Regions from separate parts of the Paenibacillus sp. Soil724D2 genome, predicted to be linked through region 2. Evidence: a T-box and tRNA genes for the amino acid it is inferred to sense, from the RefSeq annotation. Region 2 holds a T-box; the other holds one or more tRNA genes.
The links. The T-box of region 2 lies ahead of ileS (isoleucine--tRNA ligase). A T-box ahead of a tRNA ligase gene usually reads a tRNA of that ligase, here a tRNA-Ile.
Positions count from the first base shown of each region.

Region 1: it has a tRNA-Ile gene. The T-box ahead of ileS (isoleucine--tRNA ligase) is inferred to sense a tRNA for this amino acid. The anticodon was not compared.

Region 1 covers NZ_LMRY01000001.1:392,276-396,559, forward strand. The annotation lists gene ASG85_RS01950 (hypothetical protein) at 1-288, opposite strand, end outside; gene ASG85_RS01955 (DUF3231 family protein) at 314-832, opposite strand; gene xylB (xylulokinase) at 951-2,471, opposite strand; tRNA gene ASG85_RS01965 (tRNA-Ile) at 2,736-2,809, opposite strand; tRNA gene ASG85_RS01970 (tRNA-Met) at 2,822-2,898, opposite strand; gene ASG85_RS38700 (hypothetical protein) at 2,990-3,154, opposite strand; gene ASG85_RS01975 (hypothetical protein) at 3,320-4,284, opposite strand, start outside.
Region 2 covers NZ_LMRY01000027.1:37,552-41,835, reverse strand. The annotation lists gene ileS (isoleucine--tRNA ligase) at 1-1,895, opposite strand, end outside; T-box leader at 1,976-2,234, opposite strand; gene ASG85_RS21835 (allantoinase) at 2,498-3,868, opposite strand; gene ASG85_RS21830 (ABC transporter substrate-binding protein) at 3,952-4,284, opposite strand, start outside.

The DNA.
Region 1 (4,284 bases), on a different contig from region 2:
ATTTAAAGACTGAAAGCTGCTTTGAGCCGTTTGTTCAAGCTGTCTGCACAGCTGGGAAACTTGTTGTAATTGTTGAATAGCCATTTGGTGGCCTTGCAGCGCGGATTGAATGATTTGGACGGCTTTTTGTTCCCGTTGTGCTAGCTCTTCAAGTCTCAATGCGTTTTGCTGCTCTTGTTGAAGCATATGTTGGTACATCTGTGAAGATTGTTGCGTTTGGTTTATGAGTTGTGCAATGATACCTTGCGTTTGTTGAAATTGGCTATTGATATTTTGGTCTTGATACATTGTAAATCCTCCTCATATTTGGATCTTAAGCTTCTACTAACTCAGGTCTTTTGATTTGTAGAGGCGGGGGGACAAGCCACCCCTTTTCTTTGCTTAGTCGAAGAGCCTTTAATCCGATAGCAGCCTTGGTGACATGGTACTTTGCAAAAAGAGCACCTACGTCTTCACGAATAGACTTGCCCATTACCTGACTGCAAGTGATCAGACCCGCCGCCAAATCTGCCGATACCATAGCTGCGATCTCGGGATCAGTGAATCTTGCCCCGATAGGTATCTCCTCTAATTTCGCTTTCGGGCGGTCAGGATGTACCGGATGAGGAACGATACCATTATTATTAAGAATTTCGTCGCACTCTTTGACTTCTAACTCGGCTTGGTTGATGACATCGCCGATGATTTCTTTTAAGTCTTTATCTCCAGCATGATAGCTTAAGGCTCTATAACCCGATATACATCCCTTCGCTGCCATGGAGAGCTGCCAAACATCATAAACCTCCCCGTAATGCAAGGGCTCGTCTTTGGGTTTCCCGCTTAAAATTCCCATTCAAACCTCTCCTTCCTTATCTCGCTTTTAGCAACCTTGTATAAGATTTCTAACCGGGGTGACTTTTATTCCCACAAAAACAAAAAAACCTGATTTCTCAGGCTTTCGTCGATTTGCGTTATTGCCTTGATTGACTAGGATTGGTTAAACCATTCATTCTTTTGAACAATTCCTTATTGCATTGATATAACTCTCTAAAGAAAGCGTACTGCTCTTCGTAGACGGATCTGTTCTTCAAAATAGGCGTAATCGGTCTCTCAGCTTGCTTCACCACGATCTCACACGCTTCCTCTATAGATCTGTATACTCCTACCCCTACTCCTGCCATCATAGCCGCGCCAATACAGGCCTGCTCTTCCATAGTGGATGGAAATAACTCACAGCTTAGCACATCTGCAAGTATCTGCAGCCATACGGCACTTTTAGCTCCACCACCGGCCATCACGATTCGGTCAACTCTCACACCCAATGCCACCAATACCTCCAACCCATCGCGCAGCCCAAAAGCTACTCCCTCCATGACTGCCCGAACCAAATGGGCTTCATTGTGCTTTAGCGTTAAACCGAACATAGCTCCTTTGGCGAAAGGGTCCATATGTGGGGTTCGCTCCCCAGTCAAGTAAGGTAAGAAAATAAGCCCTTCTGATCCTGCGGGAACCTGAGCGGCACTTTCATCGAGTGATCTGCTATCCTTATTGTGGAGGATATTTTCTGTTAGCCATCTATGAGATAAGCCAGCATTCAGCATCGCCGCCATCATATACCATTTGCCTGGGACTGCGTGGGTGAAGGTGTGAGTTCGCAGCAAGGGATCATAGATAGGTGTTTCTACAGGGACAAACCATTGTCCACCTGTGCCCAACGTACATGAAGCCTGTCGCGTGTGTAAAATCCCATTGCCAATAGCCTGCATGGGTTGGTCTGCGCCACCAAAGACAACAACAGTACCTGCTGGAATGGCACAATCAATTGCTGCCTCAGTTGTCAGCGTTCCTGCAACCTCCCAAGGCTCATGAACTGTTGGCAGCAGTTCCGGATCGATGCCGAGCTGTCCCAACAGTTCACTAGACCAACACTTATTGACTACATCATAAGCTAATGTGCCTGATGCATCTGTTGACTCGGTTCCTACTTCGCCTGTTAGCCTATACCTGATATAATCCTTTGGCAGCATGACTTTCCAAATCTTCTCATATGTATCCGATTCATTCTGCTTTAACCACAACAGCGATAAAAGCAGAAACCCGGTCGCAGCCCGGTTCTGTACTAGCTTGCCAATCTGCTCGAGAGAATACTTCGCCTCAAGCTGTTCCTTTTGTTTGATTGAACGCTGATCGCACCAAATAATCGCCGGCCGAAGCACCTGTCCGTCCATACCTATCGCAACAAGTCCATGCATTTGTCCAGATAAGCCAATAGCGTAACGGTCGCTGCTACGTATTCCTGCTTGCCTGACAGATTCAGATAAGGTTTGTTGTACTGCCTCCCACCATAGCTGAGGCTCTTGCTCCGCATAGCCGACCAAGGGCGAATGAATGTCATAACTTTGTTGAGATAAGCCTATCATCCGTCCCGCGGGGTCCATGGCAGCCGTCTTCACGCTGGAAGTCCCTAAATCTATTCCGAGAAGTGTTGTCATTATATATCCCCATCCATTTCTGCAAAAGTTCAGCCTGTTTTTACTGTCCAGTATGCTCATATCCCATCAGTGCCAGCATCGTGCATGAACAATTCTTCGACACTCAAGGTCGTTGTCCCTTTAGGAATATTTGATAAGCGTGCGACATTTCGGTCTAAAACGTAAAAAAAGCCTCTCCATATCATCGAAAAGTGATGAGATCGAGAGGCTTTTTTGATGTTATAAAATAATAAAAACCCTTATATACCAAGGGTTTCCGTGCTATGGGCCCAGAGGGACTCGAACCCCCGACCAATCGGTTATGAGCCGACCGCTCTAACCAACTGAGCTATAGGCCCACCATAAATTATTGGTTGCGGGGGCAGGATTTGAACCTGCGGCCTTCGGGTTATGAGCCCGACGAGCTACCGGGCTGCTCCACCCCGCGTCATTAGCTGCCGCTCAACAGCGACAAAAATAAATATACACTAAATGCGCGGTCTAAGTCAAGCGTTAATTTCTAGGGTATTTCGTGTAAATTACGTGTTATAACGAACGCCAAATCGCCCTTTTTTGGACTTAAATACTTCTACTTCTTGTGGACATTCATAGCCGTAAATCCACCAATCCTCTTCCATTCTTTTCGCCAAGCAGCCCGCTTGAAACTTGGAATCGTATAATTTAGCCCAATATATCCAGTTCATTGCATTCACTCCGTTATGTTCATATCGTTAATCCTATCTTATCCAAAATAAGGCCAGCTTATGAGCACTCCACCCTAAGCAATGAGTTACCGCTCAATATAAAGCAAAAAAACTACTTGAAAGTGATCTAGAGATCAGCTCCAAGTAGCTTTTTCGTTGAATTATCTATTGTTTGAAAGTAGTCAACAACCGTTTAACAGATTCACCATATTCGTTCGTGAAAGTCTCAAATACTTTGACCTGAATCGGAAAGTCCAGCTGGTTGGATCTTGCATTTAGGTTAATTGTGTTTGTTCCATTGTACAAACGTCCTTCGCCTGACAAGGCTTCAACTGATTTTCCAACCGGATTTCCAACATTATCGAATAATTCGAATGAGAGCTTACTATTAAACTTATCTACCGTTACTTCCTTATCTGGTTTAATGTCCAGATCCAGCTTCAGCTTATAATCATACGTCATATTACCTTGGAAAATAGCTGAAATTGTCCAATCTTTAATAGTAATACCATACGGATACACGTTCAAAGTTTTGCTCGTTGGATCATTCTTCTGAACAGGTACTTTCGCCGTCGCAAGCAGTGATTTATAAGTCGTTTCTCCACTCACTTGTTGGCTGTAAAGGTTCATTTTGAGGCCTTCACCTTTTTCAGATGCTGGAAGTGCATACGAATAACTAACGACATACGAGGCATTAGGAACAACACTTAGTGCAGTAGCTTCCTGTCTTCTGCCTCCGTATGCATAACCATCTTTACTAACAAGCTCCGTTTGGATCGCCGGAATTGGGATCGGACGGTCACTGTTGTTCGTCAGTTTAAACTTCGCCACTGCCGTATTAAAGCCATCGTCTTCATTACTTGTTACATGTAATTCAACCAGCGAAACATCGACATTGGAAGGAACGAATTTATTCGTAGAATCCAGTTTAACTGGTGTACCTAAGGTATATTCAGGGGCTGGAATGACTCCCTGCGTCACAGCTCCTGTAGGGAGAAGAATATTAACACGTCCTACCCGATAGGTGTCTTCGTGGAACTTTCCATCACCCGTTGCAGTGGCAAAACTCTCTGGTGTCACTACATTCAAGCTAGTAAATTCCGTATCTAGATCTGTTGGAATAACAATAT
Region 2 (4,284 bases):
ACAATTTGCTTAGAGAACCGTTTGCTGTTCCAAGGTGCGCTGTCTGACAGCAGGGCCCATCGAAACGCATCCGTTCCAAATTCATCTATGATTTCCCATGGATCGATGCCGTTACCTTTGCTTTTCGACATTTTCTGTCCGTTCTCGTCGAGTACATGTCCGGTAGAAAGAACGGCCTTGTAAGGCGATTTGCCATTATACAACGTTGAAACAGCAAGCAGACTGAAGAACCAGCCCCTTGTTTGGTCAATCCCTTCGCAGATCATATCTGCTGGGTACTGCTCATTAAACAACGTCTCATCTCCGAATGGATGATGATACTGTGCAAAAGGCATAGAACCGCTATCGAACCAGACGTCGATCACCTCAGGGGTTCTTTCCATAGTGCCTCCACAAGTGCAGCGCAGTTTCACCTCATCGATGTAGGGCTTATGTAGCTCCAAGCTTTCGTCAATTGGCTCTACTGATTTCTCCCGCAAATCTTTGTGGCTTCCCGGTGCATATTCCGCTCCGCAATCCCCACATAACCAAACATTAAGCGGGGTACCCCAATAACGATTACGGCTGATGTTCCAATCGACAAGCTCTTCAAGGAACTTGCCGAAACGCCCTTCGCGGATGTGGGAAGGATACCAGTCGATTTTACTGTTGTTTTCGATCAATTGCTCTTTAATTGCGGTTGTTTTGATAAACCAGCTCTCCATCGCATAATAGAGCAGCGGGGATTTACAGCGCCAGCAGAAAGGGTAACTATGTTCATAGCGCTCTTTGGAAAATAACAAGCTGCGTTCAGACAAGTTTTTCACGATATCGACGTCGCAATCTTTGACGAAGCGTCCGGCGAAGTCAGTGATCTGTTCATTGTAACGACCTGCCAAGTTCACTACATTCACAAAATCTAGCTCGTGTCGACGGGCTGTTCGGTAATCATCTTCACCATGCGCCGGAGCAATATGGACGATACCCGTACCACTCGTATCCATGACATAGTCAGCATCTACGACGATATGTCCTTTGGTTGGACTAATATAGCCGAAAGGCGGCTCGTAGGCAGTGCCGACGAATTCCAAGCCTTTATGCACAGATAAGATTTCGTAGTCTTGTTTGAATACTTTTTCTACAAGATTTTTTGCAACGATGTACACTTCGCTATTTTGTTTCACTTTGACATAATCCATGTCTTTATTTACGGCTAACGCTATGTTCGCAGGTAGTGTCCACGGGGTCGTCGTCCAAGCCAGAAAGATTTCCGGTCCGTTTTTACTCCTGAATTTCACAGTGGCACTTAAATCTTTCACATCTTCATAGCCTTGCGCCACTTCGTGAGAACTGAGCGTTGTTTGGCAGTCCGGACAATAAGGGCTCACACGGTGCCCCTTGTATAACAGTCCTTTGTTATGGATTTCGGATAAAATATGCCAAACGCTCTCGATATAGTCGTTATCCAACGTAACATAAGGGTTATCCATATCCGTCCAGTAAGCGATTGCTTCGGTTAGTTCACGCCACTGCTTTTCATATTCAAATACGCTGCTTTTGCATTTCTCAACAAATTCGGCTACTCCGTATTTTTCAATTTCTTGTTTCCCCGAGATACCAAGCTGCTTCTGAACACCAAGCTCGACGGGCAAGCCATGCGTGTCCCAACCCGCTTTGCGGATGACTTGGTACCCTGACATAGTTTTATAGCGGCAGATGAAATCTTTCACAACACGACCAAGCACGTGTCCGATATGGGGTGATCCGTTTGCCGTCGGCGGTCCTTCGTAAAAGACGAAGTTCGCTTTACCTTTGCGGTTTTCGATCGACTTGCGGAATGTACCATTCAATCTCCATTGCTCTAAAACGCGCAGTTCGCGGGTTCTCGCTTTTTCTTTCACATCAATTTTTCTCATGTGTACCACACACTCCTCTATTAAAATGATGGGGGTAAATCCGGAAACGTTGTTAATGAAAAACAAAAAAATCCCGTCCCGCAAGGGACGAGATTACATCTCGCGATACCACCCTAGTTCCATAATGATCATAAACATATGATCATCATAGCTCTCGTACTACGTACTATCATACGCGGCCCTTGTAACGGCGGGATCCCGGGTCAGCTTACTAGAATACCTTCAGCTTTCCTTCTCAGAGTGGATTTTCGGCTAAGTCTCGAATGTTGGCTTTCAGCTCTAGGCCAACTCTCTGGAAATCAAGGCGATTAGCTTACTCGTACTCGTCAATGAATTTAAATTAATTAAGAACAATACGTTAATTCATTTTTACATCAACTTCATGGAATGTCAAGTTTACTAAAATATGATTTTTTCGGGATCGGCCGCAATACCCTCCAACAAATGAACTCGTATATACCTTGTTTCTATTCTGTACAATAGAAGCCACCCGAATTGGAATGGAAAGTTTCAATGCAATTGCGTTCTCGGATTAAGCCAATGATATAATACCTAAATGAATAAAGCAGGTCGCCGCGGCGCCTGCTTATTTGATGTACCTACTATATCTTCCTTTGACACCATTTCCCAGCCTTCACATCACCGATCCCCTTCGCTTCTTCATATACAAGATTCCCTCTGCTCCAGGTAGCCCGCACTTTGCACCCCAATTCTTTCCCTACATAAGGACTATGCTTATGTCGATATAATAAATGCTCCATTTGCAGCACATATGGGGTATTCAGTGAAATCATGACTAGATCGGCATCAGCGCCTAGACGGATCTCTCCTTTGTTAGGAAGAAGACCGAATCGCTCAGCCGGCGCGTAGGACAGCATATGACTTAACTGACTAAGCCCGATTCCCCGCTTCAAGTGTCCTTCATCAATCATAAGCTCTAGCGAGCTTTGGGCTCCCGATATGCCGCCCCAGGTTTCAAAGTAATTGCGGGATTCCTTCAATACGCTTGGACAAGGGGAATGATCCGATGAAATCATATCAATATAACCAAGTCGCAAAACTTCCCACAACCGCTCCTTCTCCGCTTCACTACGCAGCGGAGGCGCACATTTGGCCGTAGGCCCTATACGTTCTAAGTCATCTTCCGTTAGGATCAGATAGTGCGGGCAAGTCTCCAATGTCACGTTAACGCCGCGCCTTTTCGCCTCCATAATGATCATCACTGCGGCCTCGCTGCTGATATGAACGAAATGCAGCGGACACCCTGTCTGTTCTGCATAAAACAGTGCTCGATTCACCGCTTCGAGCTCAGCAAGAATCGGGCGTGTGGACGTATAGTCTTTGGCCGTGACTTTGCCTTCTGCTTGCTTCACCCGCCCTAAGCGCGAAACAAGCGACTCGCTTTCAGCATGAAGCGCCAGCACCCGGTTCATTCGCGCAATTCGCTTCATCCCTTCCCACAAGGTGAGGTCATCCACCTCGCGAAATGCATCCTCGTCCGGGTCACCCGGCGAAGACATGAAAGCTTTGAAGCCAATGACACCAGCTTCGCTCATGGGCTCCAAATCATCCAGATGCCCTGGCACCAGTCCACCCCATATGGCGTAATCAACCGATGATTGTTCGCGGGCGGCTTCCAGTTTCATCTCCATCGCGGAGACGGTAACGGTTGGCGGAACGCCGTTAAGCGGCATGTCGATGTATGTGGTACATCCTCCCGCTGCTAATGCGGCAGAACCCGTGGCGAATCCTTCCCATTCTCCCAATCCCGGTTCATTCAAATGGACATGGACATCTACCATACCAGCCATGATAACCATGCCAGAAGCATCAACAACTTGCTCTGCTTCCAGCGTTATCCGCTCATCCAATTGCGAAATCTTGCCATTCTTAATACCTATATCCAATAAACGGACTTCATCTCGCAAAACAACGGATCCGTTTCGAATGATCATATCTAATCGTTCGCTCACCCTGTTCACCTCAATTGTACTCACATTCATAATCATCAGGACCGAAACAAGTACTGCTGTCTCGGCCCTGAAAATGAACTCACTTATTTAAATTCAACTTTAACTAGTGTAGAATCTACGGCTTTCAACAAGCTCAAATCATGGTAAGTATCTGGTTTCGGAATGATTTTAATATTACCAACAGCTTTTAGATATTCACCTACTGCCGCTCCGTTGCTGCCATTCACGTAAGTATCATCTACTTCCATCGAATATACATTTCGGCTCATAATTTGCGTCAGTTCTTCAACGCTTAAGTGAAGCTCAGGAGCAAGAATCTTGATCGCTTCATCGCGGTTCTTGTTAATATAATCTGTTGCTTTTTTGAGGCCTGCGAGCACGGCTTTAATCGTATTCGGATTTTTCTTAATAAAATC